DNA from 3 places in the Methylobacterium sp. 001424705 genome. Region 1 is predicted to be linked to each of the others. Evidence: riboswitches for the same ligand, from Rfam matches in the RefSeq annotation. Region 1 holds a riboswitch; each other region holds the start of a gene.
What was found. Region 1 has a riboswitch for cobalamin ahead of AC6EUL_RS01275 (TonB-dependent receptor). Riboswitches for the same ligand answer to the same signal wherever they lie in the genome.

Region 1 (10,325 bases):
CCCTGGAACAGGTTCTCGGAGGCGAAGTCGAGCTGGAACAGCGTCACCGCCGTCTCCAGCCCGGCGAGGCTGCGGTTGCGCAGGCCGATCTCCGAGCCCGTCGAAGGCACGAGGAAGGGCGAGCGGCTGATGTTGAAGAGCGGGCTCGCCGGATCCACCGTGGCGGTGACGCCGCGGGCATCGTTCGAGTGGAAGCCGCCCCCGTAATTCACGAACACCTCGGTGTCGAACCAGGGTCCCAGCACGAGGCCGAGCTTCGGGTTGACGATCCCGTCCCGGGCCGTGCCGGAATTGGCCGGCGTGTCCGAGCGGACATCGGCGGAGAACCCGTCGGCGCGCACGCCGACACTGGTGCGCAGCCAGTCGGTCCAGCGCATCCGGCTCTCGACGTAGAGGGCCGCGCTCGCCTCCAGCACCCGGTCATCGAGCACGGTCGAGCGGGTTTGCCGCGCCGTGGTGTTGAACAGGCCGACCCGGATGGCGTCGGTGCGGGTCTGGAGGCCGATCTCGTTCTCCACGGCCAAGCCGAACAGGGTGCCCTCGACGGTGTGGCTGACCTCGCCGCCGCCGAGCACCCGGCTGTCGCGCTGGCGGAACTGGTCGCCGTTCACCGGATCGTTGAGGAAGTAGGTGAAGTCGTTGAACAGGTTCATGCCGTAGCGGATGACATAGCCGCTCGCCCGGGTGATGCCGGCGTCGGTCGTCCGGCTCCAGCGGCCCGAGAGGGAGAAGCGGCCGGTGTCGCCACCGTCCGTGGGATTCAGGGAGCCGAAGCGGCCGATGATCCCCTCCGCCACGGCGCGCTCCGGGATCTGGTTGGTGGCGTTCCACTTGGCCCAGTAGGCCATGCCCGTTAGCGCGAAGCCGTCGAGGGCCGTGCCCTGGCTGTAGCGGACGACGGCGTTCAGCTTGGCGAGGCGGTCGGGCACGTCCCAGGGGCCGTCATAGGTCTGGGCCTCGCCGGCCACGAGCAGGTGGCCTTCGCCGAGGGGCGCGGAGGCGATGCTGAGGGCGCGCTTGTAGCCGAAGCTGCCGAGCGACGTCAGCGCGAGGTTGCGCGCGACCGTGTCGAGATAGTCGATCCGCACCGAGCCGGCAGAGGCGAAGTCGCCGTCGCGGACGAAGTAGGGTCCCTTGTGGAATTCGACCGCGCCGACGAGTTCCGGGATCAGGAAATTCAGGTCGGCATAGCCCTGGCCGTGGGCGTGGGTGCGCATGTTCACCGGCATGCCGTCCACGTGAAGCGCGATGTCGGTGCCGTGGTCGAGGTTGAACCCGCGCAGGAAGAACTGGTTGGCCTTCCCCTCCCCGGAATGCTGGGTGACGATGAGGCCGGGCACGCTCTCGAGCGCCTCGCCGGGCCGGGTGATCGGCCGGCTGTTGAGTGCCGCCCCCGAGATCACGCCGGCGCTCGCCGCATCGACGCTGCGGAGGCCGCCGCCGATGCCGGTGACGCCGCCGACGAATCCCGCATGGGCGGCTGGCCCGCGGCCACCGCTGGCCGGGGCCTCGGCGGTCACGGACAATTCGGCGAGGTCCGCCTGCGCAGTCTCGGCGAACGCGTCCGGAATACCGGCGCCGTAGGGCAGGAAACCGGCGCAGGCGCCGAGGAGCCAGGATCGGGCGGTGGGCCGTGAACGGGGAAACGATCGAGAACGGGAGGACGACATGGGACCTCGGGCGACGTCTGTGGCACGTCACCGCGAACGAGGCCGGCCCGGATGCCGCACGGCATCCGCCCCGACACCCACCAGGACACCCCGCCCGATGCGTTTCGCGTGTGACCACGACTGACGGCAGGTCTCCTGGCTCGCGGGTCACCGCCCTCTCATCGTCTTCCCAGATGTCGAGACACCCAGTGACGTGCTGATGAGGAACTCGCCGCTTACAGTTGCGGGGGCAGCCGCGGCGTTGGAACAAAATTCCTCACCGCGTTCCCTTTTGATCCTCCGGGGAGGAACCGTCCGACGCCAGGAAGCCCGACACGCGGTGACGGCGTCAATGGCCGCGCGGGGTTTTCGGGCCGGTGTGCCCGGCAGGCGACAGGCGTCGGGCGTCAGGGTCGGTCATCCGGTTTCCGCGCCGGCGCGCGCCGGTGGCCCGTGCCGGCCAGGACCGCGCCACCGGCCGCGAGGCCGAGGAGGATCCATTTCAGGGGAAGGCGCTCCGCGCCCTCGCTGCGCTGGGGCGCGGTCACCATGTGGCCCGGCGGAAGCTCCACGCCGGGCTTGCCGTAGGCCTGCGCGTCGGCGATCTGCTCGGCCGACACGGCCCATTCGGCGCCCATCTGCCGGTCATGCGCCATCACCGCGAGGCCGACCGCGAGGCCGACGGCCGCCGCCGCGAAGATCCTCACCGGCGTCCGCATCTCCCCCGCTCCCGTCTTCCCCGCTTTCCAGCGGCCGATCCGGCCCGAGGGTTAGGCGATCGACCCGCCCTCCGCCAGGGACCGGGGCCGGAGAGGAAGGTCCCGATTGTCCACATTGCGGCCTGGAACGGTTTTAACCCGGTCTTCATCGGCTCTGCAAAAAACGCATGGGACCCCTAACGGCATGACTGGCCTGCGTTTTCGCGCGATTGAGCGCGCGCTGTGCATCGCGATATCGCTGGGGCGAGACTGCTCCGCTTCGCGGCCGATCGTCGGCCATGCGAGCCCTGCCCCCCAGGACCCCGTCATGGATCATCCGGTCGCGACCCCGAAGCGCTCCTCCGCGGCTGGCGGCTGGGGGGCCCTGAAAAGTTGCGGCAAGCACCTGCTGGGAAGCCGGGCGCCCCTGTCGGGTGCGCGCGCCATGCTGAAGGCCAACCAGCCCGACGGCTTCGACTGTCCCGGCTGCGCCTGGGGCGATCCGGCGCACGGGTCCTCGTTCGAGTTCTGCGAGAACGGCGTGAAGGCGGTGTCCTGGGAGGCCACCGACAAGCGCACGCCGCCGAAGTTCTTCGCCAAGCACACCGTGAGCGCGCTGCGCGGCTGGACCGACTACGCCCTGGAGGGCGAGGGCCGCCTGACGCATCCGATGCGCTACGACGCGGCCAGCGACCGCTACGTCGCCACGACGTGGGACGCCGCCTTCGCGGAAATCGGCGCCACCCTGCGCGGGCTCGACCACCCGGACCAGGCCGAGTTCTACACCTCGGGCCGCGCTTCGAACGAAGCCGCCTACGTCTACCAGCTCTTCGCCCGGCACTACGGCACCAACAACTTCCCCGACTGCTCCAACATGTGCCACGAGGCCAGCGGCATCGCCCTCCAGGCGGCCATCGGCGTCGGCAAGGGCACCGTGCTGCTGGAGGATTTCGAGAAAGCCGACGCGATCTTCGTCGTCGGGCAGAACCCCGGCACCAACCATCCGCGCATGCTCGGCGACCTGCGGCGGGCGGCCCAGCGCGGCGCGAAGGTCGTGGTGTTCAATCCCGTGCGCGAGCGCGGGCTGGAGCGCTTCGCCGACCCGCAGAACACCGTGGAGATGCTGCGCGGCGCCAGCGCGCCGGTGGCGAGCCACTACTACCAGCCACGCCTCGGCGGCGACATGGCGGCGTTCCGGGGCATCGCCAAGGCGGTGTTCGCGGCCGACGATGCGGCCCTGGCCGTCGGTCAGCCGTCGCTGCTCGACCGGACCTTCCTGCGCAACCACACCGCGGACTACGAGGCCTACCGGGCCGCCGTGGACGCCACCCCCTGGGAATCCATCGAGGACCAGTCCGGCCTGGCCCGGGCCGACCTCGAGGTCGCGGCCGAGGTCTATCTCGCCGCCGACAAGGTGATCTGCACCTGGGCCATGGGCGTGACCCAGCACCGCCACTCGGTGGCCACCGTCCGGGAACTCGCCAACGTGATGCTGCTGCGCGGCCATGTCGGTCGCCCCGGCACCGGCCTGTGCCCGGTGCGCGGCCATTCGAACGTGCAGGGCGACCGCACCGTCGGCATCAACGAAAAGCCGCCGGCCGCCCTCCTCGACGCTCTGGAGCGGGAATTCGGCTTCACCGCCCCGCGCGCGCACGGCCACAACGTGCTCGCCGCCATCCGGGCCATGCTCGACGGCTCGTCGAAGGCCTTCATCGGCCTCGGGGGCAACTTCGCCCGCGCCACGCCGGACACCACCCTTGTGGCCAAGGCCCTGGCCTCCTGCGAACTCACCGTCCACATCGCGACGAAGCTCAACCACTCGCACCTCGTGCCGGGCCGCGTCGCCTACCTGCTGCCCTGCCTCGGCCGCACCGAGATCGACCGGAACGCGAAGGGCAAGACCCAGATCGTGACGGTCGAGGATTCCATGAGCATGGTCCACGGCTCGGGCGGCATCAACAAGCCGGCCTCGGCCGAGCTGCGCTCCGAGATCGGCATCATCGCCGGCATGGCGGCGGCGACGGTCGGCTCCGCGCGGGTCGACTGGGCGGCCCTCGCCGACGATTACGACCGCATCCGCGACCTGATTGAGCGTACGATCCCGGGCTTCACCGGCTACAATCTGCGCGTCCGGCGCCCGCGCGGCTTCATGCTGAAGAACCTCGCCGCCGAGCGCAGCTTCGAGACGCCGACCGGCCGGGCCAACTTCTCCACCGATCCCCTGCCCGAGGCGACGGAGCACCAGCGGGCGAAGCGCGCGAGCGACACCTTCGTGCTCCAGACCTTCCGCAGCCACGACCAGTACAACACCACGATCTACGGCCTCGACGACCGCTACCGCGGCGTCTACGGCGAGCGCCGCGTGGTCTTCGCACACCCGGACGACCTGGCCGAGATCCGGGCCCGAACGGGCGACCGGGTCGACATCGTCGGCACCCATGACGACGGCGTGACCCGGGTGGCCGAGGACTTCCGCCTCGTGCCCTTCGACATGCCGCGCGGATCGCTCGCCGGCTACTACCCGGAGCTCAACGTCCTCGTGCCGCTCTCCACCTTCGGCGAGGGCAGCGACACGCCGACCTCGAAGTCGGTGCTGGTGCGCCTGCGCGCGCCGGCCGCCGCATGAGCGAACCGCCGGCCGACGCGGAGACCTTCCTGGCGGCCACCGACGCGGTGGTCGCCCTCCAGCCCGGACTCTCGACCCTGGAGGCCGGCATTCTCGCCGCCCTCCACCTCGACCTCGCCCGCGACAGCCGCAGCTTCGCCCGCGTCTTCGACCTGGAGCACGCCCTGGTGCTGCGCGCCGTCGAGACGCTGGCGAGCGAGGCGGGGCTCCTCGCCCTGACCGACCGGAACGCGCGGACCCAGCGCACGCGCTACGTTGCCAGCCCGGCGGGGGATGCGGTGCTGGCGCAGCTGCATGGTTAGGTTGTTCGAGGGTCAGCGGACCGAGGGGGCGATCACCTCGGTGCAGTCACGGGTTTCCGTCCGGATACCCGTCTCGATGAACGGCGAGCGAAGAAGCTGCGCCTTCTCCTCATCGAGCAGAATCGCACGCGGATAGGTGATATAGCCCTGCATCATCAAGGCCTCGGCACGACACTGGGCAGTTTGGCAGGCTGGTGACCGGTCCGGATGCATCAATCCGATCGTGTGCAGAAACTCATGCCCGATACCGCCGATCCAGCGGCACCTTCCCGCAATTTCAGCTCCATTCGCCCTGTCGCAGGCAGGAACAATACGCTCGCCAGATAAGCCGCGAAGGTCGTTGGCCGAGACAACGGCGACGCCACTGCCACCAGCGCCGGATTGTCCGCAGGCATGGTCAGCATCGACGTAGACCAAAAAGCGTGAGGCGGGATCGTTGAATCGGACAACGCCCATACGCAAGAGTTCATCCACCGTATTGCGATAGAATGCGCTGTAGCCGGTGTGTCGTTGGGTGGAGCGAAACCAAGCTGCGTTCTTCTCGGACCGGACGATGCGCACCGCCGGATCTGCAAGGCGAAAGGTCGGGCCCCTGAGCGCATCGCTTAGCCAAGCTTGAAAATGCCTGACTCCGAACTCGGCAGCACGCCGGTAACTCTCGGACTCCTGACGGTCGGCTGGCAGCAGATAGATGACCTGCACGCTCGGCGCCGCGCTCACGGCGCCGCCCGAGAGGGCGGCGCCAATGAGGCCGAACACAACGAAGGCCACCTGAAATCCACGCATCGTCATGGCTCCGAGCGTGGCAGCCATTTCTTACGAAGTATCTCCACTCAACCCTAAACTGTGATTCTTGCCCGTTCAGCGCTTGATCGCCACCGGCCCGTTCATGCCGGGCCAGTCCGAGTAGCCGTTGGCGCCGCCGCCGTACCAGTATTGTTTCGGGGCCTCGGCGAGCGGCGCGCCGGCCTCCAGGCGCTGCACGAGGTCCGGGTTGGCGATGTAGGGGCGGCCGAAGCTGAACAGGTCGGCGCGGCCGTCCGCGAGGTCCTTCTCGGCCAGTTCCAGGGTGTACTGGTTGTTGCCGATATAGGCGCCCTGGAAGCGCTCGCGGATCTGGCCAAAGTTTACCGAGTCCGGCACGTCGCGGGTCTGCTGCGTCACGCCTTCGATGGTGTGGACGTAGAGCAGGCCGAAGCCGTTCAGGGCTTCCACGTAGGCGCCGAAGGTCGCCTTCGGGTCGCTGTCGAGGGGGGTCTTGCCGGGCTCGGTGGTGGCGGGCGACAGGCGGATGCCGACCCGGTGGCCCCCGCCCCAGACCTCGGTCACGGCCTTCACCACGGCCAGCGGGAAGCGCAGGCGGTTCTCGATCGAGCCGCCGTACTGGTCGGTGCGGTGGTTGGTGGAATCGCGCACGAACTGCTCGAGCAGGTAGTTGTTGGCCGAGTGGATCTCGACGCCGTCGAAGCCGGCGCGCTTGGCATTCTCGGCGGCCCGGCGGTAATCCGCGACGATACCCGGGATCTCGTCCGTCTCCAGCGCCCGCGGCGTCACGTGCGGCTGCATGCCGGATTCCGTGAAGGCCGTGCCCTCGGGCTTGAGCGCCGAGGGGGCCACCGGCAGCTGTCCGCCCGGCTGCACGTCGGGATGCGAGATCCGGCCCGTGTGCCAGAGCTGGAGGAAGATCAGGCCCCCATTGGCGTGCACGCCGGCGGTGACGGGCTTCCAGGCCTCGACCTGCGCGTCGCTCCAGATCCCCGGCGTGTAGGCGTAGCCCACCGCCTGGGGCGAGATGTTGGTGGCCTCGCTGATGATGAGGCCGGCATTGGCGCGCTGGGCGTAGTAATCCACCGCGAAGTCCGGCGGGACGCCCTCGGTGGAGGAGCGGCTGCGGGTGAGCGGCGCCATCACGACGCGGTTCTTCAGGGTGAGGTCGCCCAGGGTGAAGGGCTGAAGGATCGGGCTCATGCGGTCGGCTGTGTCCTGGATGGGGCCGGGCGCGCAGGCGCGCCGGGCTTCAGGCGGGACAAGCAGCGGCGCCGGAGGGTGTTCCCGCGCAGGAGCGGGACGCAATCCTGCCCCGCTGCGTTGATCAATCCGACGCGATGCGCTCAGCGCTCCACCCTCCCGCCATTGGCGGCTACGAGCGCAAGCATCGTCTGGCCGAGAACGTGTTGGCGGACGTCGAGGTTGGTGATGTCGACGTTGTACAGATCCGGGGTTCGACGCCCAAGCAGGCCCGTACCGCCGCGATCGAACAGGCGCCGGGGCGGAAGGGGCGTATGCAGGCCCAGGCGAACCCAGCACCCATTCCTCCTCGGAACGATCCGCGCGGTCGCCACGTCCGTCCAGCGAAGGATCTGTCCCGAACGCCGATCGGTGACGCCATCGGAATCGAGAATCAGGGTCAGTCCGCCACGGGTAAGATCCTCCATCCCGAAGAGGGCCTTCGGCATGAAGCAAAGCAACAGGAACGCCAGGGCGCACAGGACCAGCACCGATCCGCCGGGATCGGCCGCGACCGTCAAGGCGTGCCAGAGCAGCATCACGAACAACGCCAGGGTGGGCATCATGAAGCACCACGCGATGGCCGTGATCGCGACCTGCGCGAACGTGCGGGCCCCGGCTGTCAGCGGAAGCGATACCGGAATCGGCGGGATGTTGTAGGTCCGCGAGAAGGTGATCTCACCCGGGATCTCGATGTTCAACGAAGTCCGCCCGTCGTTGGCCGCGCCAGAGACGGGCGATCCGCAAATGGATGATCGAGGATCATCGAGGCCGGACGCGGCTTCAATACCCCTTGGCGGCGATCGCTTCGCGCCAGTTCACCGCCCGGCGGGCCATGCCGATGTGCTGGCGCTCGTACATGCGGCCCTCGATCTTGATCGCGCCGCGCTTGGCGTTCTCCGCGCGGTCGAAGGCCTCGATGACGAGGCGGGCGCGGCGGACCTCCTCGTCGGAGGGGGCAAAGCAGGTGTTGGCCGGCTCGAGCTGGTTGGGGTGGATCAGGGTCTTGCCGTCGAAGCCGAGGTCGCGGGCCTGCTGGCACTCGGCCCGGCAGCCCGCCACGTCCTCGATGTCGTTCCAGACGCCGTCGAGGATGGTCAGGCCCTCGGCGCGAGCGGCCGCCAGGGTGAACATCATCCAGGGCAGCATCGGCACGCGGCCGGGCACGAGCTGGGCCCAGGTGTCCTTGGCGAGATCGTTGGTGCCCAGCACGAAGCAGGTCAGGCGGGTGCGCCGGTCGCGCTGCGCCTTGGCGATCTCCTGGATGTTGAGGATCGCCGCCGGGGTCTCGATCATCGCCCAGACGGCGATGCTCTCGGGGGCGTCGAGGGCTTCGAGGTGGTTGGCGATGCTCTCCAGCACGGCCGGGGAGGACACCTTCGGCATCAGGATCGCGTCGGGGCGGGCCTGGATCGCCGCCTTGAGGTCGGCCTCGCCCCAGGGGGTCTGGGGGGCGTTGACGCGGATGATGATCTCGCGCTCGCCGTAGCCGCCGCCCTTCACCGCAGCGCAGACCTGCTCGCGCGCGACGTCCTTGGCGTCGGGCGCCACCGCATCCTCCAGGTCGAGGATCAGCGAATCGGCCGACAGGGTCTTGGCCTTGTCGAGCGCCCTCTGGTTCGAACCGGGCATATACAGCACGCTGCGGCGCAAGCGGAGGTCGGACATCTGGCGTTCCCGTGATTTTCGCTGAAGCTTAGTGCAACACGTCAGGCGAGACACCCCGATACCGCCGGATTGACGTGGCATTCCAGCGATTTTGTTGCAACGCACGCGGCGAACGCGGTCCGCCCCGTCCGGCGACACGGATTTCGGGCCGGGCCTTGGAGGGTCGGATACGGATGAGCGAGCCCTACAAAGTGACCCCGGACGGCCTGCGCCTCGCCCTGCGCCTGACACCGCGGGCGGGCCGCGACGGGCTGGACGGTCTGGTGGCGGATGCGGAAGGGCGCGTCGCCCTGCAGGTGCGCGTGGCCGCACCGCCCGTCGCGGGCGCCGCCAACGCGGCGCTGCTCGCCTATCTGGCCAAGACCCTGAAGCTCCGCCGGTCCGATATCCGGATCGTCTCCGGCGAAACCGCCCGCCTCAAGATCGTCGCCCTGTCCGGCGACGGCGCGGCGCTCGCCGCCCGGCTGGCCGCGTGGACCGAGGGTGCCACCCTGCGCCGGTAGGGCGGTGACGCCCTCAGTGGCGGAGCGGGGCGGTAAGGCTGAAGACCACCGTATAGTCGGGGTTCTCGACCACCGGGTCCTCGGGGGAGAGCTGATACGAACCGGGATCGGCCGGCTCGATGGCTTCGAGGATCGGCACCATCGTGAAGGCCGCTGCGCCGTCGAAGGGCCGGATCGTGATCCCGGCCTCGGCATCCACCGTCTCGACGCGGCCGAAGACCTGCTCGCGGCGGATCAGGGTTCCGTCGTGATCGAGATAGGTGATGCCGACGAAGAGCGTCGCGCCGATCAGCTGATCGGCGAACCCGTCGTCCCACTCGATGCCGGATTCGTCGTGTCCGTGGTCGCTCATGCGGACAGGGATGGCGAAAAACCGACCGTCCGGCAACCCGCCCCTCAGAACAGGCGGCTGCCGTTCGGCACGGCCTGGTCGGGGCGGACCAGCACCACGGCGCCGTTCGGATCGGCGAAGCCCAGGGTGAGCACCTCCGACAGGAACTTGCCGATCTGGCGCGGCGGGAAGTTCACCACGGCGGCGACCTGCCGGCCGGGCAGGTCCTCGGCCCGGTAATGCTCGGTGATCTGGGCGCTCGACCGCTTGGTGCCGATCGCCGGACCGAAATCGATGACGAGCTTCAGGGCCGGCTTGCGCGCCTCGGGGAACGGCTCGGCCGAGACGACGGTCCCGACGCGGATATCCACCGCCAGGAAGGCGTCGAAGGGGATGGGCGGGGCGGCCGGTGCATCGGCGGGGTGGGTGACGTGCATGGACGCTCAGGCGGTGCGGAGCTGGCGGCGCTTGCCGGTGGACGACACCTGCATCAGCGCGACCATGACCAGGATGGTGCCGAGATAGACCAGGACCTGCATGC
Region 2 (10,325 bases), on a different contig from region 1:
GGTGAGGCGGTGGTGCGTCTGGGCCTCGGTGAAGCTGTTGGCGCCTTCCTCGAGCTTGGCGTTCGAGGCCGCCTTGGCGGTGGCCGGCTTGGTGGCGTCCGGCTTGTCGGTGTTGGGCCGGGTCACGGCCTCCTGGCCGCCGGAGGTGGCACTCGACTTGGCGTCCGGGGCCGGGGTGCCGGTGACGGTGGTCTGGGCGGAGGCCGAACCCGCACCGAGGATCGTCAGAAGGGCGAGGGTGGTCAGGGACCGTTTCACGGCATTCTCCTTGGATAAGTCTAGGACGGGCAAGAGACCCTCTCAATTCCCGAGGACCGCAAAGCGTTCCAAGATGGAAACCGGCAATCCCGGTTCAAACGGCCAAGCCGAAGCGTTGTCATAAATGTTCCACCTTGCCCTGACAGTGATGACGGGATGAAACGACAAGATCACGAGCCGACAAAAAACCAATTTTGATCGACGCATACGCTGCATCCCGGCATCAGATCTGCCCTTCACCGCGAAAGAACACCTTCCGACCGAGACGAGCCTGCGTTCGAAGAACGAGATAGGGGATCGCCCGCCGGGAGGCCGGACGTCGTGCCCGCGCGCGCCCTCCCCGAACGGACGGCGAAGCGTACCGCCGCGAAAAATCTGTCCGGCCAGGGTTGCCAGCGCAAAAAGGAGCCTCTAAACACCCGCTCACACCGGGGGCGGCACCAACCCCCACCGGTCGCAGGCGCCCGTAGCTCAGCTGGATAGAGCACCAGACTACGAATCTGGGGGTCAGAGGTTCGAATCCTTTCGGGCGCGCCATTTCTTTCCGAAGCCTTTGCTGGGAAAGACAAATTCTCCACCTGACAGCGTGATGCGGATGCCGGCGGGACTCCGTCGCGCCGATGAGGCGTGGACGCGTCGGGCCCTTGGAGGCCCTTCCGCGCGCCCTATCTTCCCGCCCATGACAGAGCCCCCGGACGACAACCTGGATCACTACGCGCTGGGGTTCTACGCCCCCGGCAAGGGCCTGCGCCGGGAGGACTGCCCCTACGCCGAGGGCACGCAGGCGCATGCCCAGTGGATGGCGGGGTATGACGCTGCCGTGAAGGCGGGGGAGGGCGCGTGATGGTCTTCCGCCTCCTCCACGTCCTGCGCCTCTGGACCCTCCTGTCCGTCCCGGCCGGCATCGTGATCGGCAAGCTCCTCAAGGCGAACCGCCGGGCGACCACCCGGCCCGTTGACCGCCCGTAGGGGCGCAGCGGCACCGGACCCCATCGGGAAAAACGCGCGCCCGCGTCGGCGCCGGCCGGCGGCAGGGTCCCGTCGCCCCCGGCGCCCGCCCCGGGGACGGCCCGTGGGGGTAGGGGACAGATCGGAAAGGTTCGGAACACGCATGTCGCCACGTCTGACCGCCCTTTCGAGGCTCGTCCGCGCGGCGGCCTGGCTGAGCGTGGGGACCCTGGTCTGGCTCTCCTGGATTCCGCGGGATTGGGAGGCGCGCACCTCCCTGCCGGGTCAGGTCGAGCACGCCATCGCGTATGGCGGGACCGCCGGCCTGTTCGTCCTCGGCTACGGTGCCGGGCTGCGCTGGTGGCGGATCGGCGTGCCGCTCACCGTCCTGGGGGTCGTCATGGAGATCGGCCAGCGCTGGGTGCCCGGCCGGACCGCGCAGGTCATCGACGCTATGGCCAGCGGATCGGGCGCGCTCCTCGGCGCGCTGGGCGGCACGATCGTCGCCCGCTATCTGCTCAAGCCCGAGCCCCCGTTCCGGTAGGGCGCGCCGGCTCAGCCGGACGCCCCGAAGGTTCACGCCTTCCGGGGTTCGGCGGGCGAGGCCTCGGACGTCCAGAGCAGCGAGGCCGCGACATAGGACGCCTCCACCGCCACGAGCATCCAGACCGCATCGGTCAGGACGATCGCGAGGGCACGCTGCTCCAGGGCCCCCTCGATGCCGATCGCCACCGCCAGCAGCGATACGATCACCAGAAGACCCGGCAGGCGCACGGCCTGGCTTGCGACAGCTCCGAGCGAGGCAAAACAGATCAGAAGCATTTGCGCACCAACGACACCGGAAGCCAGACTACCTAGGTATTGAGAGGACACAAGCGGAAATAAACAGCACTTTTGTGCTTTGCACAATTTCAGCTGCACTGCGGTCGTTAGTCCATTATCAACCTTAGCACTCCGTGAGCGACCCAACACAGGAAGACGACCCAGGCTAGAGCCAGTCCGAACCCCAGCCCCAGGACCGTGAGGGTCGAGACCCCGTGCCCGGCGCGGCCGAAGGCGGCCCGCCGCGGCGGGATCGCGGGCCCGTCGACACGCGGTTCGGGATCGTTGGTTTTCTCCGGCAACCGCTCGATGAAGAACCCGAAGGCGATCGCCGTCGCCCGCACGGGCCGTATCGCGCCCTAAGCCGTCGCTCAGCACCGACCGCGTCGCCCGCGCCCTCACGGCGCGCGGCACATCCGGTGCGGGCGCAGGCGACGCGGGAACGGAGCGTTCCCCAACGGGAAGTCCCGATCCACGGATCACGGCGCAGTCCGGGCTGTTTCCGACTAGCCCGGCGGCGCCGCCGGATCTGGCGCGTCGAACGGCGCCCCCGCCCGCGGCGTCGCGACGGCGCCGGCCGGGCCTGCGCCCTCCCCATGCTGTCCGAGGGGGGATGTCCCACGTGTCCGCTCACCGCCAACGCCCGGATTCGGCGGGGGTGTCGGAACCGGGCCGGGAGGGCGGTCGCTTCCTGAAGCCCCTGCGCGCGGCGCGCGGCCTATGCCGGCGCCCGCTCGCCACTGTGGTCGGGGCCGAATACGACACCGTCCTCTCGCAGCTGGAGACCGGACGGGGACGGGTCCCACCGAATTGCTACCGCGCCTGGGCGGCCGTCCGCGACGTCCCCGCCTAGGCCCTCGTCCGGGACCCGATGCGCGTCGACGGCCCGCTCACCCACGCGATCCTGTTCGCGGACCACGACGCGGTGGCGGCGAGCGGCTGAGGCGACCCGCCCCCGAGCCCGTCCCCGGCGCCGTCAGGGACAGGCGGCGTCCTCCTGCGCCGGTGCGGCCGACTTCGGGGCGTTGCGGGCGCGCTCGGCCCGCAGCTCCCGCTCGGCCATCAGCCAGAACTCGACCTCGAACCCCTCGGGGCGGTGGTTGCGCTCCCAGATCTCATGGGCGCGCTCGCGGATCCGCTCGAACGTGATCCCATCCTCGGACATCGTGCTCTCTGCTCCTTCAGTCTCGGTCACAGCGTCACAGCCCGGTTCTCCCTGCGGGGCCAACGCTCCACGGCGGGATTTGTCCCCCGATCCGCGCGAGGCCGCCCCGGTCGCCCCCTGCGCAGGGCAGGCTGCCGAACCCCGGGGGATTTGACGGCGGCGCCGGAAACGGCCTAGCTTACCCGCGACGGTTCCTCTTTAACGAGGATCAAAAGGGAACGCGGTGAGGGCGAGAGCCCGAAGCCGCGGCTGCCCCCGCAACTGTAAGCGGCGAGCTCCTCATCAACACGTCACTGGGTGAACGGTCCGTCAGGACCCGGGACCTGGGAAGACGATGGGAGGGCGGTGACCCGCGAGCCAGGAGACCTGCCGTCAGTCGTGGTCACACGCGAAACGCATCGGGCGGGGTGTCCTGGTGGGTGTCGGGGCGTTCGCTTGCCGCGAACGGACCGACCTCTTCGCGGTGACGTGCCACTCCGCGCGACTCGTCGCGTCAGCCGTCCCGTCGATGCCCGTCCTCGCCCGCAAGTCTTGCTCCCGCATGCTCCCTCCGGCCGCCCCGCGCGGCCCGGTGACGGCTGCGCCGCGGACACGCCGGCCCCGGGCCCCGCTTGCCAATTGTGATGTTATAACATTCAGTCTAGCGGAGACGGCAGGTCGGCCCCGACCGATGCCCGCGCCCATGTTCGGTTGCCCCATGTCCGGTTGCCCCACGTCCAGTTACCCCACATCCCGTTACCCTATGCCCGTCGCCCCCATCCCGTCCCGAACCGCGAACGCGCGCGGGTCGCGGCAAGGCCCAACCTTGCCGTCGCGACACGTCCTGCCCCTGGCGGCCCTGCTCGGCGGCCTGCTGCCGATCTCCGCCGAGGCCGAGACCCGGGAGGTCCCGCCGGCCGTCACCCTGGAGACCCTGGAGGTCGCGGGCTCCGGGCGGGGCGGCCCGGCGCCCGCCGAGGGGCTCAACCTGCGCAGCCCCGGCCGCAGCGCCAGCCGCCTCGGCCTGACGGCCCTGGAGACCCCCGCCAGCGTCGACGTGATCGCGGGCGAGACCACGCGGCTGCGCGGCCAGAACACGGTGGCGGAGGCCGTCACCCAGAACGCCACCGGCATCACCACGGTGGCGGCGCCGGGCAACGGCAACGGCGCCTTCACGGCCCGGGGCTTTTCCGGCCCGAACTCGATCCAGCAGCTCTACGACGGCACCCGCCTGTTCGTGGGCGCCGGCACCGTCACCTTCCCGTTCGACACCTGGAACGTCGAGCGCATCGAGGTGCTGCGCGGGCCGGCCTCCGTGCTCTACGGCGACGGCGCCATCGGCGGCGTGATCAATGTCGTCACCAAGAAGCCGGTCTTCACGCTCCTCAACGAGGCCCGCGCGGCGGTCGGCTCGGACGGTCTGGCGCGTCTGGCCCTGGATTCCGGCGGCCCGATCGGGGAGGCGCTCGCCTACCGCCTCAACATCAGCGGCAACCGCGCCGAGGGCTGGATCGCCCCGGACGGGAGCTTCCGCAACCTCGCGGTCTCGGGCGCCCTGACCCTGCAGGCGACGCCGGACCTCGCCGTCACCCTGAGCCATGATTTCGGCTATCAGGAGCCGGCCCGCTACTGGGGCACGCCCCTCGTCGACGGGCGCATCCGCGACGCCCTCCGGTTCAACAACTACAACGTCCGCGACGCCCAGATCCTCTGGACCGACAACTGGACGCAACTGCGCGCCGAGTGGACGCCGAGCGCCGACGTCACGGTCCGCAACACCGCCTACCGGCTCCAGAGCCGGCGCCAGTGGCGGGACGTGGAGCAATACGCCTTCAACCGCGGCACCGGGCGGATCGACCGCTCCGACTACCTCGAGATCTACCACCAGCAGGAGCAGATCGGGAACCGCCTCGACGCCACCTTCCGCGGCACCCTGTTCGGCTTCCGCAACGAATTCCTGGCCGGGTTCGACGTGAACCACATCGCCTTCCGGCACACCAACAACTTCTATTTCGACACCACCACCAGCGTCGATCCCTTCGCCTACGACCCGGGCCTGTTCCCGGCCGAGGGCCGCGCCCGGCCCGCCTACGCCACCAGCACGCGCCAGGCCTCGGTCTTCGCCGAGAACCGCCTGATCCTGTCCGACCAGGTCTCGCTCCTGGCCGGCGTGCGCTACGACGCGCCGGTGCTGCAGCGGACCGACCTCGTCACCGGCAACACCTTCGACCGCGACTTCCGGGCGCTGAGCTACCGCTTCGGCGCCGTCTACAACCCGACGCCGCTGCTGGCGCTCTATGCCCAGTACGCCACCGCCACCGATCCGGTGGGCAGCCTGATCTCCCTGTCGCAGAGTCTCGCCAACTTCCGGCTCTCCACCGGCGAGCAGGTGGAGGTCGGCGCCAAGGGCGTGGCCTGGGACGGCCGGGCCGAGTGGACGCTGGCCGGCTACCGCATCGTCAAGGACAACCTGATCTCGGCGGTACCGGGCCAGCCGACGCTCTCGACCCAGGTCGGGCAGCAATCCTCCCTCGGCGTCGAGGCGGCCCTGAGCCTGCACCTCTCCGAGGCCTGGCGCATCGACGCCAACCTGGCGCTGCTGCACGCCCAGTACGACACCCTCGACCAGGCGGTCGGCGGGGCGGTGGTGTCCTATGCCGGGCGCCAGCCCATCGACGTGCCGGAGCGCGTCGGCAACCTCTGGGTCACTTACGCCTTCGCCCCGGCCTGGGAGGCCCGGGTCGGCCTGCAGCACGTGGGCGAGACCTTCAGCGACTTCGGCAACCAGGCGAAGCGCCCGGCCTACACCCTGGTCAATGCCGGGCTCGACCACCAGGTCACGCCGGATTCGCGCCTGTCGCTGCGCGCCTACAACCTGTTCGACACGATCTACGCGATCAGCGGCAACGCGGTGAACGGGGTCGGCACCAACTGGCTGCTGGGCCGGCCGCGCTCCGTCGAGGTCGCCTACAGCGTCCGGTTCTGATGCGGGCCTCTCCGAAACGGGCCTTCCTGAAGCCCCTGAAGCGCGGGCTGATCCTCGGCCACCGCTGGCTCGGCATCGCCACGGGGCTGTTCCTCGCCGCCTGGGTGCTGTCGGGGCTGGTGATGCTCTACGTGGCGTTTCCGGCCCTGACGGAGGCCGAGCGCCTGTCCCGCCTCGCGCCCCTCGCCTGGGACCGGGTCCTCCTCGGCCCGGACGCGGCCCTGGCCCGGGCCGGGCTCGACCCGGCCCCCGGCGGCCTGAGCCTCTCCATGCGGGGCGGGGCGCCGGTCTATCAGGTCACCACCCGCGACGACGCCCGGCACGTGGTCTCGGCCGAGACCGGGCAGGCCCTGGGCGAGATCGACGGGGCGGCCGCCCGGGCGTCGTTCGGCGAGGGCGCCACCGTGCGGGCGGTGAGCCGCGACCCATGGACGGTGCGCGACCGCTACGACCCGGTGCGCCCCTTCCACGTGGTGGCGCTCGGGGACGCGGCCGGCACCGAGCTCTACGTCTCGGCCCGCACGGGCGCGGTCGTCCTCGACACCAACCGCCGGGAGCGCCTGTGGAACTGGCTCGGGGCGATCCCGCACTGGTTCTACCCCACGCCCCTGCGGGCGCGGGGCGAACTCTGGCGCGGCACCGTGCTCTGGGTCTCCGGCCTCGCCACCGCCGGGGTGCTGAGCGGCCTGGCCCTGGGGATCTGGCGCCTGCGCCTGCGCCGGCCCTACGCCGCGGGGGTGAGCCCCTATCGCGGCCTCGGGCGCTGGCACCACCTCCTCGGCACCCTCGGGGGCCTGAGCCTCCTCAGCTTCGTGGCGAGCGGCTGGCTCTCCATGAACCCGAACCACTGGTTCTCGCCCCGCACGCCCCCGGCGGCCCTGCAGGCGGCCTATGCCGGGCCCCCGGCCGCGGTCGGCCGCGCGGCCCTCGACGGCCTGGCGCGGCCGGGGATCGTCGAGGTCCGGTTCACGCAGGTCGGCGGCCAGCCCGTGCTGGTCGCCGCCGATGCCCGGGGCCGCCGGGTCGCGGTCCCGCCGCCCACGGAGGCGATCTTGCGCGCCGCAGCCGCCCGCGCCTGGCCGGAGGCCCGCATCGCCGCGACCGAGACGCTGACCGCCTACGACGCCTACTGGTATCCCCACCACGACACCCGGCCGCTGCCGGTGCTGCGGGTGCGCTTCGACGACCCGGCCGCGACCTGGCTCCACCTCGACCCCGAGACCGGCGCGCTCCTCGACCGCCTCGATGCCAGCGGCCGGCTCCAGCGCTGGCTGTTCGAGGCACCCCACCGCCTGGACTTCGGAAACCTGTTCCAGGCCCGCCCGGCCTGGGACGCGGTGATGTGGCTCCTCAACGGCCTCGGCGCGACCATCGCCCTCTCGGGGGTGGTGCTGGGCTGGCGCCGCCTGCGGCGCAGGGCGCGGCTCGGGTAGGGGCGCCGCGCCCCCCGCGACGCGATCATCGCCTCCGGATCTTCCACGCCCGCGCCGACATCCTCGCGCCCTGCTCTTGAAGCCCGGACGCGCCTGTGCTGATCGATGGGCCGGACTCTTCCGGTCTATGGCAACATGATTTCGACAAAGAGAGCGCTTTGTCACTATAGTCCATTGCCTCCAGGCAATAGAGGCCTCACCCTAGACTGATAAAGCGGCGACGCGGCAAAGCGTCGTCAGCGATCAGGGGGGAAGGGCATGGCTGGCGCAACGCTGTCCGGGGCGGTCTTTACCGATGCCAACGGCAATGGCACGCGGGACGCCAACGAGACGGCCCTCGCGGGCGTCTCGGTCGACCTGCTCGCCGCCGACGGGAGCGGGGCCGCCCTCGCGACGGTCCGCACCGATGCGACCGGGGCCTACGCCTTCACCGCTCTCGCCGGCGGCGCCTACGCGATGCGCTTCACGCCGGCCGCGGCCGGATACCGGGGCAGCGCCGGGACGACGAACGCGAGCGGCCAGACGCTCGTCACCAACGTGAGCGTCCCGAGCGACGCGAAGACGACCGTCGACGAAGGGTTCTACAAGACCGGAAGCATCGCGGGCATCATCTTCAACGACACGAACGGCAACGGCGTCTTCAACGCGGGCGAGGTGCTGACGAACGGCGTCTCGGTCGATCTGTACAACGACATCGGCGTCCTCCTGGCCAGCACGACGTCGAGCAACAAGGACCCCTTCAAGCCGGGCACCAACGGGGTCTACAGCTTCCAGAACCTCGCCCCGGGGACCTATACGGTCGCGGTGACCGCCCCGGACGGCAAGGTCACCAGCGGCGTGACCACGCTGAAGGAGGTCGTCACCAGCGGCGCGGTGATCGCGTCGCAGAACTTCGGTGTCCGGAACAATCCCCCGACGGTCAGCCTGTCCGGGACGATCTTCGCCGACGGAGACGGGAACGGACGCCAGGGCCCCGGCGAGGCGGGCCTCGCCGGCACCAGCGTGCTCCTCAGCGATGCGGCCACCGGATTCGCGCTCAAGACCACGGTCACCGACGCCGCCGGGCATTACAGCTTCGGGACGACGGCCGGGAGCTACCGCGTCACCGTGGCGACCCCGGAAGGCCTGAAGGGCACCACCGCCACGACCCTCGCGACGGGCAGTCTCGCCAGCGGGGCCGCGAACGCGCAGCTGAATGTCGGGTTCGCGCCGGATCCGGTCCTCGACAAGACCGGCGCCATTCCGGCCGCCACGGTCCTCAACGTCGTCCTGCGCGGCCAGTCGAACACCTATTTCCCGACGCTGTACGGCGACCTGCCGAAGCTCGAGGCGGCCATCGAGGCGCAGCTCGGGTTCGACGGCGTCCGCCAGAAGGTCAACGTGATCGGCACGCGCGACAACGCCGACGGTGCCAACACGGAATGGCCGGGTACGGGGATGCTCACCGACTGGCTGAGCCCGGTCAACGGCGACTACCGCAACGGATGGACGGCGAACGCCCAGGAAATCGGCCTTCTCAGCACGATCGGGCAATGGTCCGCGGCGCAGAAGGCCGCGCCGACTGCGGTCGTCTGGCTGCACAACGAGAACGACAGCCAGAACGCGGCTCTCACGCCCGCCATGTGGGAGAGCGCCGTGCGCTACGAGGCCGGCCTCGTGCGCGGCGTGCTCGGCCAGGATGCCGCCACCGTCCCCTACCTGTTCGTCAACGCCATTCCGTTCCCGGCGCAGACGCCCGCGGTGCAGTCCACGCAGCCGGTCCAGAACCAGGCCATCCGGGTCGGGCAGGCCGAGCTGACGGAGGACAAGGACTTCAACGCCGGCTACGCCGCGCGCCAGGCCAGCGACGTCGACATGGACGTCGATGGCCACGGCATCACCCGACAGCCGGGGAGCGTTCACTTCAGCCGCGCCGACGCGACTCAGATCTTCGATCGGATCGCCCTGTCGGTCGCCGAGACGTTCCGGGCCTCGGCGCTGCCGGGCTCGCCCCTGGCGCTCGCCTCCGGCGACATCGACGACGACGGCCCCCGGGTCGTGCGCGCCGAGCGCGTGGCCGGCGCCCCCGACCAGCTCCTGCTCACCGTCGCGTTCGACCAGGCCACGTCCCTCCAGGCCCTCGGCAGCGTCGCCGCCGCCGGCACCGGCTGGAGCCTGCGCGCCGACTGGAACGCCGCCGCCAGCCAGGCGCTCGCCACCAGGGCCGAGCTCGTCGACGCCAGCCACCTGCGCCTCACCTTCGACCGCGACGTCCCCGCCGCCACCGAGCTGTTCTACGGATGGGGCGGCGCCCGCATCGCCCTGCCCGGACAGCCCGGCATCGGCGCCGCCATCTACGACGACCGCGACCTGCCCCTCTGGGTCGACCCCCGCGGCCTCGCCGTCTCCCAGGCCGTCACCCAGGCGGGCCCGATCGCGGTCCAGTCCATCGCGGACAGCGGGCCCGGCATCGACGGCAGCGGCAACGGCCTGCTCAAGGCCGGCGCCGCCGTCACCCTCGCGGTCCAGTTCACCGACGCCGTCGCCGTGACGGGCACGCCCGTGCTGACCCTGAACACCGGCGCCACCGCCGCCTATGCGGGCGGCTCGGGAACCGGAACCCTGCGCTTCACCTACACCGTGGCCCCCGGCCAGACCGCGCAGGACCTGGCCGTCACCGGCATCGACCTGACCAACGCCACCCTGGCCGGGACCGACGGCAGCCCCGTCACCCTGGCCGGATTCGCAACGGCCA
Region 3 (10,325 bases), on a different contig from region 1:
TCGCCGAGCAGGATCACCGGCGTGCCGGTGGCGCGGGCGAATCCCATATTCGCGATGTCGCCGGCCCGCAGGTTGACCTCGGACGCCGAGCCCGCCCCCTCCACCACCACGAGGTCGGCTTGCGCCTTCAGGTACGAGAAGCTCTCCAGCACGGAGGCGAGGAGACGCGGCTTCCAGGCCTGATAGTCCCGCGCCCTGGCGGTGCCGACCATGCGGCCCTGGACCACGACCTGGCTGCCGGTCTCGCTCTGGGGCTTCAGCAGCACCGGGTTCATGTGCACCGAGAGCGCCACCCCCGCCGCCCGCGCCTGCAACGCCTGGGCCCGCCCGATCTCGCCGCCATCGGCGGTGACGGCGGCATTGTTCGACATGTTCTGCGGCTTGAAGGGCCGCACGGCGAGCCCGCGCCGCGCGAAGACCCGGCACAGCCCGGCCACGATCAGCGACTTGCCGACATCCGAGCCGGTGCCCTGGATCATGAGGGCGCGGGTCATGGCTGCGGCCCGTCCGACGGGGATGCGGCGCAGGCCGGATCGGCGGGCCGCGCGGCGCGACGAAAGGCCAGGATGGCGGCCCCGTAGGTTTCGACCACCTCCGAGAACGGCACGCGCTCCGCCGTGAACAGCACGGCCCGGTGCCGGAACAGATGGTCGGGAATCGCGAGGTCGCCGCAGGTCGACGCCGGGGGCGGCGCCTGCTCCCACCCTTGCGGCAGGGGCTGCCACAGGAGTTCCGCCCCGATGGTCTGCCGCGTCGTGCCGAGGGCCTGGACCGCCCGGCCGAACGGCGTGTCGGTGGTCTCGAGCAGGCGGTTCATCTCCGGGGTCAGGCGCTCGGGCACGTACCAGTTGTCCGCCTCCGACAGGACGTGGTCGCCGCAGGCGAGCCGCACCTGACGGTAGCGGAGGACGGTGTCGGAGCCGGCATTCAGGCGCCGGCGCGTCTCCTCCGAGGCGGGCTTGTCCGCGCCGCGCTGCAGATTCGCCGCGAGCAGGGGCGTCGCGGCCATGCCGTGCTCGGCGCACCAGCCTTCGAGGGTCGCGGTGGCGGAGCGGCTGGCGAGCAGCCGGGCGTTCAGGCCCTCCACCACCGCCAGGGCCTCGACGCGGCCGAGATAGCTGGCCGGCCAGGCCGGCGCGGTTTCAGCGCAGGCCGGATGGATGCCCGACAGGACAAGGAGCCCGACCGGGCCGAGGACGAAGCGCATCAGAATTCGATGCCCACCTGCGCCTTCACCCCGGCGGCGAAGTGATGCTTCACGACCGCCATCTCGGTGACGAGGTCGGCGGCCTCGATCAGGGCCGGCTTGGCGTTGCGGCCGGTGACCACGACGTGGAGGTCCGGTCGGCGCGCCCGGAAGGCCGCCACCACGGCCTCGAGATCCAAGTAGTCGTAGCGCAGGGCGATGTTGAGCTCGTCCAGCACCACGAGGCGGATCGTCGGATCGGCCATGAGGTCGAGGGCCTTGGCCCAGGCGTGCTCGGCGGCGGCGATGTCGCGGGCCTTGTCCTGGGTTTCCCAGGTGAAGCCCTCGCCGAGGGTGTGCCAGTCGATCCGGTCGCCGAAGGCCGTGAGGGCGTGCTTCTCGCCGGTGTCCCAGGCACCCTTGATAAACTGCACCACGCCGACGCGCCAGCCGTGGCCCAGCGCCCGCAGCATCAGCCCGAGGGCCGCCGTGGTCTTGCCCTTCCCCGGCCCGGTGTTGACGATGAGGAGCCCCTTCTCGATCGTCTTCTCCGCCACCTCGGCATCCTGGACGGCCTTGCGCTTCTCCATCTTTTCGCGATGGCGGTCGGCGTCGGTCATGGGGTGGCTCCGGGTTGGGGTTTCACGATCAGGGGCAGGCCCGCCACCGTGAGGACGACGCGGTCCGCCTGGGCCGCGAGGCGCTGGTGCAGGCGCCCCGCCGCATCGCGGAAACGGCGGGCCAGCGCGTTGTCCGGCACGATCCCGAGGCCGACCTCGTTGCCCACCAGGACAACCAGGCCGGGGGCCGCCGCGCAGGCCGCGAGCAGCGCGGCGGTGGCGGCGTCCACGTCGGCCTCCGCCAGGATCAGGTTGGTGAGCCAGAGGGTGAGGCAATCGACCAGCACCGGCCCGGTCGCGGCGGCGACCGCCTCGGGCAGGGCGAGCGGCACGTCCTGCGTGATCCAGCCGTCCGGGCGGCGGGCGCGGTGGAGCGCGATGCGCTCGCGCATCTCGTCGTCCCAGGCCTGGGCGGTGGCGAGGTAGAGCCAGGGCCGAGGCTGCGCCTCGATCAGCCCCTCGGCATGGGCGCTCTTGCCGGAGCGCGCGCCGCCGAGCACGAGGGTCAGTCTGGGTGGAGGATGCGGCATGCGGCCTGCTGTGCCCGAAATCGAGGTCCCGGGTCAAAGGCGGGAATCCGATCCGGGCCGCGTTGTCAGCGGATCGGCAACCGCGTAGAAGCGTGGATCGGACGGTGCCCCGGCGACGGGGTGAAAAGGGAATGCGGTGAGGGGGCGACCTCGAAACCGCAGCTGCCCCCGCAACTGTGAGCGGAGACGGGACTGCCATCAGCCACTGGAGCGATCCGGGAAGGCGGCAGGACCAGCGACCCGCGAGCCAGGAGACCTGCCGTCCTCCCGCTCGATGCTTGACGGCCGCCGGCGGGGCGGCCAGGAGATGAACCCGATGTCGACCAACACCCTCGTCCTGACCGGCACCCGCACCAACGAGCGCCTCGGCGCCGTGCTCGTGGCCGCCTTCCTTGGCCTCGGCCTCGTATTCATGGCAGGCTTCGCCCCCGCGATGGCGCTGCACAACGCGGCGCACGACTTCCGCCACAGCCAGAACTTCCCCTGCCACTGAGCGTCTCCGCTTAAGGCAGACAATCCCATGATCATCCGGCTCGTGTCGGCGGCCCTGGTCGCCGGCTTCCTCGCGGCCGTCGTCGCGACGGGCCTGCAGCTCGCACTCACCTCGCCGCTCATCATCGCGGCCGAGCGCTACGAGACGCAGGCCTCCGCCGCCCCCGTTCGGCCGACCCCCGCCTCGCTGATCGTCCGCGTCCATGGCGGTCACGATCACGGCACCAAGGATCCCTCGGTGGCGGGCGGCGAGGTCGCGCCCGACTGGCAGCCTGGCCCCGGCCTGCCGCGCATGGCCTTCACCGCGCTCGCCACCCTGGTGGGCGGCGTCGGCTACGCGTTCCTGCTCGGTGCCGTGCTCCTGGCCTGCAACCGCGAGCCCAACCCCGAGACCGGCCTGCGCTTCGCCATCGGCGGCTTCCTCGCGGTGGCGCTGGCCCCCGCCCTCGGCCTCGCGCCGGAACTCCCCGGAATGGAGGCCGCGCCGCTGGCCGACCGCCAGTTCTGGTGGGTGATGACCGCCGCGGCCACCGCCATGGGGCTCTACCTTATCGCGATCCGGCGGGCGCCGATCACCATCGCGGGCGGCATCGTGCTCCTCGTCGCGCCCCATCTCGCGGGTGCGCCGGAGGCGAGCCACGCCGCCTCGAACCTGCCGGCCTCCTACGCCGCGCAGTTCGCGGCGCGCTCGCTGGGCATCGCCTTCGTGTTCTGGGCGGTGATCGGGTTGGCCTATGGCTGGGCCTGGGGGCTGTTCGGCAAGACCCGGCCGACCCACGCGCGGCCGACCCATGCCTGACCACATGCCCGACCCGCGGCCTGACACGGACCACGCCGCCGTCACCCTCTACGTCTGCGCCACCTGCCGGACGGCCGGCGACGCCTCGGAGCCGCGGGCGGGCGCCCGCCTGCTCGCCGCGCTTCAGGACGCCGTGAGCGCCGGCGGCCACCCGGGCATCACGGTCGAGAGCGTCGAATGCCTCTCGGTTTGCAAGCGCCCCTGCACGGTGGCGGTGGCCTCGCAAGGCCGCTGGACCTACGTCTACGGCGATCTCGACCCGGTCGCGTCGGCCGGCACCATCCTGGACGGCGTGGCGCTCTATGCCGAGACGCCGGACGGCATCGTGCCGTGGAAGGCCCGGCCGCAGGAATTCCGCAAGGGCGTCGTCGCCCGCCTTCCCCCATTCCCGCCGCCCGTCGCGGCGCCCCCCCTTCCGGACGCCGCCGAATGACCCTCGTCGCCAAGATCCCCTGCACCATCGTCACGGGCTTCCTCGGGGCCGGCAAGACCACCCTGGTGCGCCACCTCGTGGAGAATGCGAACGGCCGGCGCCTCGCCATCATCGTCAACGAGTTCGGCGACATCGGCTTCGACGGCTCGTTCCTGGCCGCCTGCGGCATCGAGGGCTGCGGCGACGAGGACATCGTCGAGCTCGCCAACGGCTGCATCTGCTGCACCGTGGCCGACGATTTCGTGCCGGCCCTGAACAAGCTCCTCGACCGGGCCGATCCGCCCGAGCACATCCTGATCGAGACCTCGGGCCTCGCCCTGCCCAAACCCCTGGTCCAGGCCTTCCAGTGGCCGGCGATCCGCTCGCGGGTGACGGTGGACGGCGTGGTCGCGGTCATCGACGGCCCGGCCGTGGCCGCCGGCTTCTTCGCCGACGATCCGGCGGCGCTCGCCGCCCAGCGCGCGGACGACGCCAGCGTCGACCACGACAATCCCCTCGAGGAGGTGTTCGAGGACCAGCTCCTCTGCGCCGACCTCGTGGTGATGAACAAGGCCGACCTCCTCGACGAGGCCGGGCGCGCCAAGGTCCGGGCCGAGGTCACCGAACACCTGCCCCGCGCGGTGAAGATGGTGGAGGCCGAGCACGGCCGCCTCGACCCGCGCGTGATCCTGGGGATCCAGGCGGCGGCCGAGGACGACCTCGACGCGCGTCCGTCCCACCACGGCGAGGGCGAGGACCACGACCACGACGACTTCGATTCGGTGGCGCTGCCGGTGGCGGCCACGGCCTCGGCCGAGGACCTGGCCATCCGCGTCGCCCGCGCCGCCGAGACGGAGGGCGTGCTGCGCATCAAGGGCTTCGCCGAGGTTACCGGCAAGCCGATGCGCCTCGTGGTCCAGGGCGTCGGTGCCCGCATCGCCCACCATTACGACCGCCCCTGGAAGTCCGGCGAGCCCCGCGACGGCCGCCTCGTGGTGATCGGCCTCAAGGGGTTCGACCAGGCCGCCGTCGCCGCCGCCTTGGCGGGATAAGCGCCCGCCATGCACCTGATCCGCATCGATACGGTCTCCCTCGACGAGGGCGAAGCCGCGATCGATCTCGGTCAGGCGCCGGGAGACATCGTCTTCCTGTCCTTCACCGATTCGGATCTCTTCGGCATGGCTGGCGCCCACGCGGCGGTCTTCCCGCCGGGTTCGGCCGGAGGCCCGACCCTGCGGCTCGCCAAGCTCGCGAAACTTCGCCACCCGATGTCGGTCGACCTCTACGTCGAGTCGGTGATCGCCCAGGCGCGGATGGTGGTGATCCGCTGTCTCGGCGGCCTCGATTACTGGCGCTACGGCATCGAGCGCGCCAGCGCGGCCGCCCGCGCCGCCGGGGTGGCGCTCGTGGTGCTGCCGGGCGACGACCGGCCCGACCCGCGCCTCGACGCCTATTCCACGAAGCCGGAGCTCGCCCCCGACTTCGACGCCTATTTCCGGGCCGGAGGCACGGCGAACCTGCGCCGCCTGGTCGGGCGCATGGCCGCCGCGATCGGATATCCCGCGGCGGTCGAGGCGCCCCTGCCCCTGCCCCGCGGCTTCGTCTGCTGCCCGGGCTGCGGCCCCGTCGCGGACGGGCAGGCCCGCGCCGCCGGACGACCGTTCCAGACCGCCCCGGCCGAGGCGCCGCTGGCGCTGGTCGTGGTCTACCGGTCCAGCGTGCTCTCGGGCGACACCGCGCCGATCGCCGCGTTGGGCGCCGCGCTCCAGGCGCGCGGCCTTGCGGTGCTGGCCGTGGCGGTGTCAAGCCTGAAGGACCCCGCCGCGATCGCGCCCCTCCGGGCGGCCATCGCGGCGCATCGGCCCGCCATCGTCATCGCCGCCACCGCCTTCTCGGCGCGGGAGGATGCCGGGTTCGTCCTCGATGCCGCCGATTGCCCGGTCCTACAGGCCTTCAGCATCGGCGCGGCGCGGGACGCCTGGGCCGCCTCCGCCCGGGGCATGGGTGCGGCCGACCTCGCCATGCAGGTCGCCCTGCCGGAATTCGACGGCCGGCTCTCCGGGTTTCCGATCTCGTTCAAGGAGGAGGGTCCGGAAACCGAGGGCTTCGCCGAGCGCCGTGCCGTGCCGCACCCGGAGGGCATCGCGGCCCTGGCCGAGCGTGCCGCCGCCTGGATCCGCCTTGCCCGGCTCCCCCGGGCCGAGCGCCGCCTCGCCCTGGTGCTCTCGGACTATCCCGCCCGCGGCGGCCGCGCGGGCTTTGCCGTCGGCCTCGACACGCCGGAGAGCGCGCGGGCGATCGTCGCGGACTTGGCGCAGGCCGGCTACGGCATCGGCGCATTGCCGGACGCCGAGGCACTGATGCGGGGTCTGACGCAGGGGCCGAAGGACTTCGCGGTCGACCTCGATGCCTACCGGGACTGGTTCGGCACGCTGCCCGAGACCGCGCGCGCGGCCCTCGACGCCGAATGGGGTCCGCCCGAGGCCGACCCGGTCTGCCGGGACGGCGCGTTCCGCTTCGCGAGCGTGGCCCCTGCGGGCGGGCGCCTCGCGGTCTTCCTGCAGCCCGATCGCGGGCGGTCGACGGACCGCAAGGCCGCCTATCACGACCCCGACGCGGTGCCGACCCACGCCTATCTGGCCTTCCACCTCGGGCTGCGCAGCCGGTTCGACGCCCTCGTTCACCTCGGCACCCACGGCACCGCCGAGTGGCTGCCGGGCAAGGCCGTCGCCCTTTCGCCGGATTGCTGGCCGGCCCGCGCCGTCGGGGCGCTCCCGGTGGTCTATCCCTTCATCGTCGACGATCCGGGCGAGGCCGCGCCCCTGAAGCGGCGCCTCGGGGGCGTCGCCCTCGGACACCTGACGCCGCAGACCGGCGTGACGGGGCTCGACCCCGACGCGGCGCGCCTGCGCGCGCTCGTGGAGGAATACTCCGCCGCCAGCGTCCTCGACCCGCGCCGCGCCGCGATCCTGGCGCGCACCATCCTGGACGAGGCGATGTCGGCCGGGCTGCTCGCCGGTGCCGGGATCGACGCCGACACGCCGATGCCGGACGCGCTCGCGGCCCTCGACGCGCATCTCTGCGACCTCGGCGAGGTGACCGCGCGCGACGGGCTGCACGTGTTCGGCCGGGCCGGGGCCGAGGCCTCGGAGGCGGTGGCCGCCTGCGCGGAGGGCGAGCGCCTCGGCCTGCTGCGTGGCCTCGACGGCCGCTTCGTGGCGCCCGGTCCCGCCGGCTCGCCGTCGCGCGGGCGCACCGACGTGATGCCCACGGGCCGCAACCTCGCCACCCTCGACCCGCGCAGCCTGCCGACCCGGGCCGCCACCACCCTGGGGGCCAGGGCCGCCGACGCCGTGGTCCTGCGCTACCTGCAGGACGAGGGCGAGTACCCGGCCCGGATCGTCATGGACCTCTGGGCTTCGCCCACCCTGCGCACCGGCGGCGAAGACGTCGCCCACGCCCTGGCCCTGATGGGCGTGCGCCCGGTCTGGGACCACGCCTCCACCCGGGTCACCGGTTTCGAGGTGCTGCCGCTGGCGCTCCTCGACCGGCCGCGCATCGACGTGACGGTGCGGGTCTCGGGCGCCTTTCGCGATACCTTTCCCGAGACCCTGTCGCTCCTCGCCCGGGCCGCCGAGGCAGTGGCAGCGCGGGAGGAAGAGGATGACGAGAATCCGCTGGCCGCCGCCCGCCGCCGGGGCGAGGCGCCGGCCCGAGTCTACGGCGCGGCGCCCGGGCGCTACGGCGCGGGGGCCGGCGGCCTCGCCCTCGACGGGGCTTGGGACAGCCGCGACGATCTCGGGCGGGCCTATCTCGCCGCCACGTCGCACGCCTATGGGGGCGCGGCGGACAGCGAGGATGCGGGCTTCGCCGCCCGGGTGGCCGGCGCCGACGCCTACGTGCACGCCTTCGACGTCGCCGAGCGCGACCTTCTCGACGGCGACGCCGCCGTGGAGGCGATGGGCGGCTTCTCGGCCGCCGCCGCCCTGACGGGGGCGAGCCCCGCCCTCTACAGCCTCGACGTCGCCACGCCCGAGACCCCGAAGGCGCGCACCGCCCGCGAGGACGCCGCCCGTCTGATCCGGGGCCGCCTCGCCCATCCGCGCTGGATCGCGGCGCAGCTCCGGCACGGCTATCGCGGCGCCCAGGAACTGGCACAGGGGGTCGACGCGGTCTTCGTCCTCGCCGCCACCACGGACGCGGTGTGCGACGCCGACCTCGACCGGCTCTACGGGGCGATGATCGCCGACCTCGAGACCTTCGAGACCCTGCGGGCGGCCAATCCGGAGGCGGCCCGCGCCATCCTCGAGCGCTTCGACGAGGCCCGCCGGCGCGGCCTCTGGACCACCCGGCGCAACGCCATGGCGGCCGACGAGATGGCGGCCGACGAGCTGCTGCGCGAGGCGGCGGAATGACCGCGCCCCGCCGCGTCGCCCCGGAGGCGCCGAGCCGGCGCGGCTGGTGCCCCAGCCTCGCCCGGCCGATGCCCACCGGCGACGGCCTGCTCGCCCGCGTCCACCCGCCCCTCGGGCGCCTCACCCCGGCCCAGGCCCGGGCGGTGGCGGCGGGCGCGCGCCGCTTCGGCAACGGCCATGTCGACGTCACAGCCCGGGCCAACCTGCAGATCCGCGGCGTGACCGAGGCGACCCGCTGCGACCTCGCCGAGGCGCTGGCGGCCATCGGTCTCGGGGATGTCCGCCACGACGGGGGCCCGCAACGCCTGACCCTGACCCCGCCGCTGGCCGGGCTCGAACCCGAGGCGGTCCCGGCCCTGGCCCAGGCCATCGAGGCGATCGGGCGGGTGATCCCGGGCCTGCCGCCGAAGTCGCTGGTGGCCGTCGAGGCGGCCACGCACGGGATCAGCCTCGGTTCGGCGGAGGCCGACCTTCACGCCGTCGTCACGCGCGCGGGTTTCGCCCTGCGCCTCGCCGGCGACGCGGCCTGGTGGCGCCTGCCCGACGGTGCCGCGCCGACCATCATCGAGGCGGCCCTGCGCCTGCTGGCGGCGAGCGGGCAACGGCGGATGCGCGATGTTCCGGCAGCGGCCCGGGCGGAGACCCTGGCTCGCTTCGGCCTGCAGCGCATCGCCGGGCCGGCCGAGTCGGCCGCCCTGAGCCCGGGCTTGCTGGCCCTGCCGCCCCTCTCTCTCCCGGACAGCGAGTCCCGGCGATCCCCGCCCCCGAGGGCGGAGGGGCGCGTCGCCCTCCTCGTCGACGCCCCCTTCGGCCGCTGCACCGCCGACGCCCTCGACGCGCTCGCCGACACGGCGGACGCCGTCGGCGGCGCGGACCTGCGCCTCTCGCCGACCCGCGGCCTCCTCCTCGTCTGCGCCGACGCCGCCGTTGCCGAAGCCGCGCGGGAAACCCTGGCCGGGGCCGGCTTCCTGACGCGGGCCGACGATCCGCGCGGGGCGGTGGCGGCCTGCCCAGGCGCGCCGGCCTGCGCGTCGGGATCGACCCCGACCCTGCACGACGCGGCCCGCCTGGCCGAGGCGTTCCGGCCCTTCGCGGCGCGCGGCCTGCGCGCCCATGTCTCGGGCTGCCCCAAGGGCTGCGCCCATCCGGGCGCCGCCGACCTCACCCTCGTCGGGCGGGACGGGTGGTACGACGTGGTGCTGTCCGGGCGGCCGGATGCCTCGCCAACGACGCGCCTCCCTTTCGAGGCCGCGCTGGAGCGCGTAAGGAGGGCGGATTCGGCACATTCCCTCGCCCAAATCTTCCCAGAACACCCGCCAGGACCGCGACCGTCATGAGTTCCCGCCTCGACTACCTGCGTGACGGAGGCGCGATCTATGCCCGCTCCTTCGCGATGATCCGGGCCGAGGCCGATCTCGTGCGCTTCCAGGGCACCGCCGAGCGGGTCGTGGTGCGGATGATCCACGCCTGCGGCATGACCGACCTGCCGCGCGACGTGGAGGCCTCCCCCGACTTCGCGCGAGCCGGCGAGGCGGCCCTGAAGGCCGGCGCGCCGATCCTGTGCGACGTCCGCATGGTCGCCGACGGCGTCACGCGGGCGCGGCTGCCCGCCGACAACCGGGTGATCTGCACCTTGAGCGATCCGCGCGTGCCGGACCTCGCCGCCGCCATGAACACCACCCGCTCGGCCGCCGCCATGGAGCTCTGGCGCGAGCACCTGCCCGGAAGCGTCGTGGCGGTGGGCAATGCCCCGACCTCGCTGTTCCGCCTCCTCGAGCTTCTCGACGAGGGCGTGCCGCCCCCCGCCGCCGTCATCGGCATCCCGGTGGGGTTCGTCGGCGCCGCAGAGTCGAAGGAAGCCCTCGCCCGCG

Region 2: another riboswitch for cobalamin. It lies ahead of AC6EUL_RS11840 (TonB-dependent receptor); the one in region 1 lies ahead of AC6EUL_RS01275 (TonB-dependent receptor).
Region 3: another riboswitch for cobalamin. It lies ahead of AC6EUL_RS05470 (CbtB domain-containing protein); the one in region 1 lies ahead of AC6EUL_RS01275 (TonB-dependent receptor).

The regions. Positions count from the first base shown of each region.
Region 1 is NZ_JCBANU010000001.1:272,148-282,472, forward strand. It holds gene AC6EUL_RS01275 (TonB-dependent receptor) at 1-1,670, opposite strand, end outside; cobalamin riboswitch at 1,779-1,980, opposite strand; gene AC6EUL_RS01280 (hypothetical protein) at 2,057-2,368, opposite strand; gene AC6EUL_RS01285 (FdhF/YdeP family oxidoreductase) at 2,676-4,973, shown strand; gene AC6EUL_RS01290 (hypothetical protein) at 4,970-5,275, shown strand; gene AC6EUL_RS01295 (hypothetical protein) at 5,288-6,088, opposite strand; gene AC6EUL_RS01300 (alkene reductase) at 6,137-7,243, opposite strand; gene AC6EUL_RS01305 (hypothetical protein) at 7,387-7,983, opposite strand; gene AC6EUL_RS01310 (HpcH/HpaI aldolase/citrate lyase family protein) at 8,066-8,950, opposite strand; gene AC6EUL_RS01315 (ACR/YggU family protein) at 9,124-9,453, shown strand; gene AC6EUL_RS01320 (hypothetical protein) at 9,467-9,805, opposite strand; gene AC6EUL_RS01325 (tRNA-binding protein) at 9,850-10,221, opposite strand; gene AC6EUL_RS01330 (FTR1 family iron permease) at 10,228-10,325, opposite strand, start outside.
Region 2 is NZ_JCBANU010000013.1:79,168-89,492, reverse strand. It holds gene AC6EUL_RS11880 (hypothetical protein) at 1-258, opposite strand, end outside; tRNA gene AC6EUL_RS11875 (tRNA-Arg) at 719-795, shown strand; gene AC6EUL_RS11870 (ribosome modulation factor) at 938-1,102, shown strand; gene AC6EUL_RS11865 (hypothetical protein) at 1,102-1,227, shown strand; gene AC6EUL_RS11860 (VanZ family protein) at 1,370-1,750, shown strand; gene AC6EUL_RS11855 (hypothetical protein) at 1,783-2,028, opposite strand; gene AC6EUL_RS11850 (hypothetical protein) at 2,687-2,881, shown strand; gene AC6EUL_RS11845 (DUF2934 domain-containing protein) at 3,005-3,193, opposite strand; cobalamin riboswitch at 3,365-3,581, shown strand; gene AC6EUL_RS11840 (TonB-dependent receptor) at 3,936-6,158, shown strand; gene AC6EUL_RS11835 (PepSY domain-containing protein) at 6,158-7,591, shown strand; gene AC6EUL_RS11830 (SdrD B-like domain-containing protein) at 7,850-10,325, shown strand, end outside.
Region 3 is NZ_JCBANU010000004.1:183,075-193,399, forward strand. It holds gene AC6EUL_RS05450 (cobyric acid synthase) at 1-494, opposite strand, end outside; gene AC6EUL_RS05455 (hypothetical protein) at 491-1,207, opposite strand; gene cobO (cob(I)yrinic acid a,c-diamide adenosyltransferase) at 1,207-1,806, opposite strand; gene cobU (bifunctional adenosylcobinamide kinase/adenosylcobinamide-phosphate guanylyltransferase) at 1,803-2,336, opposite strand; cobalamin riboswitch at 2,422-2,614, shown strand; gene AC6EUL_RS05470 (CbtB domain-containing protein) at 2,653-2,829, shown strand; gene AC6EUL_RS05475 (CbtA family protein) at 2,857-3,627, shown strand; gene AC6EUL_RS05480 (DUF1636 family protein) at 3,620-4,060, shown strand; gene cobW (cobalamin biosynthesis protein CobW) at 4,057-5,091, shown strand; gene cobN (cobaltochelatase subunit CobN) at 5,101-8,454, shown strand; gene AC6EUL_RS05495 (ferredoxin-like domain-containing protein) at 8,451-9,791, shown strand; gene AC6EUL_RS05500 (precorrin-8X methylmutase) at 9,788-10,325, shown strand, end outside.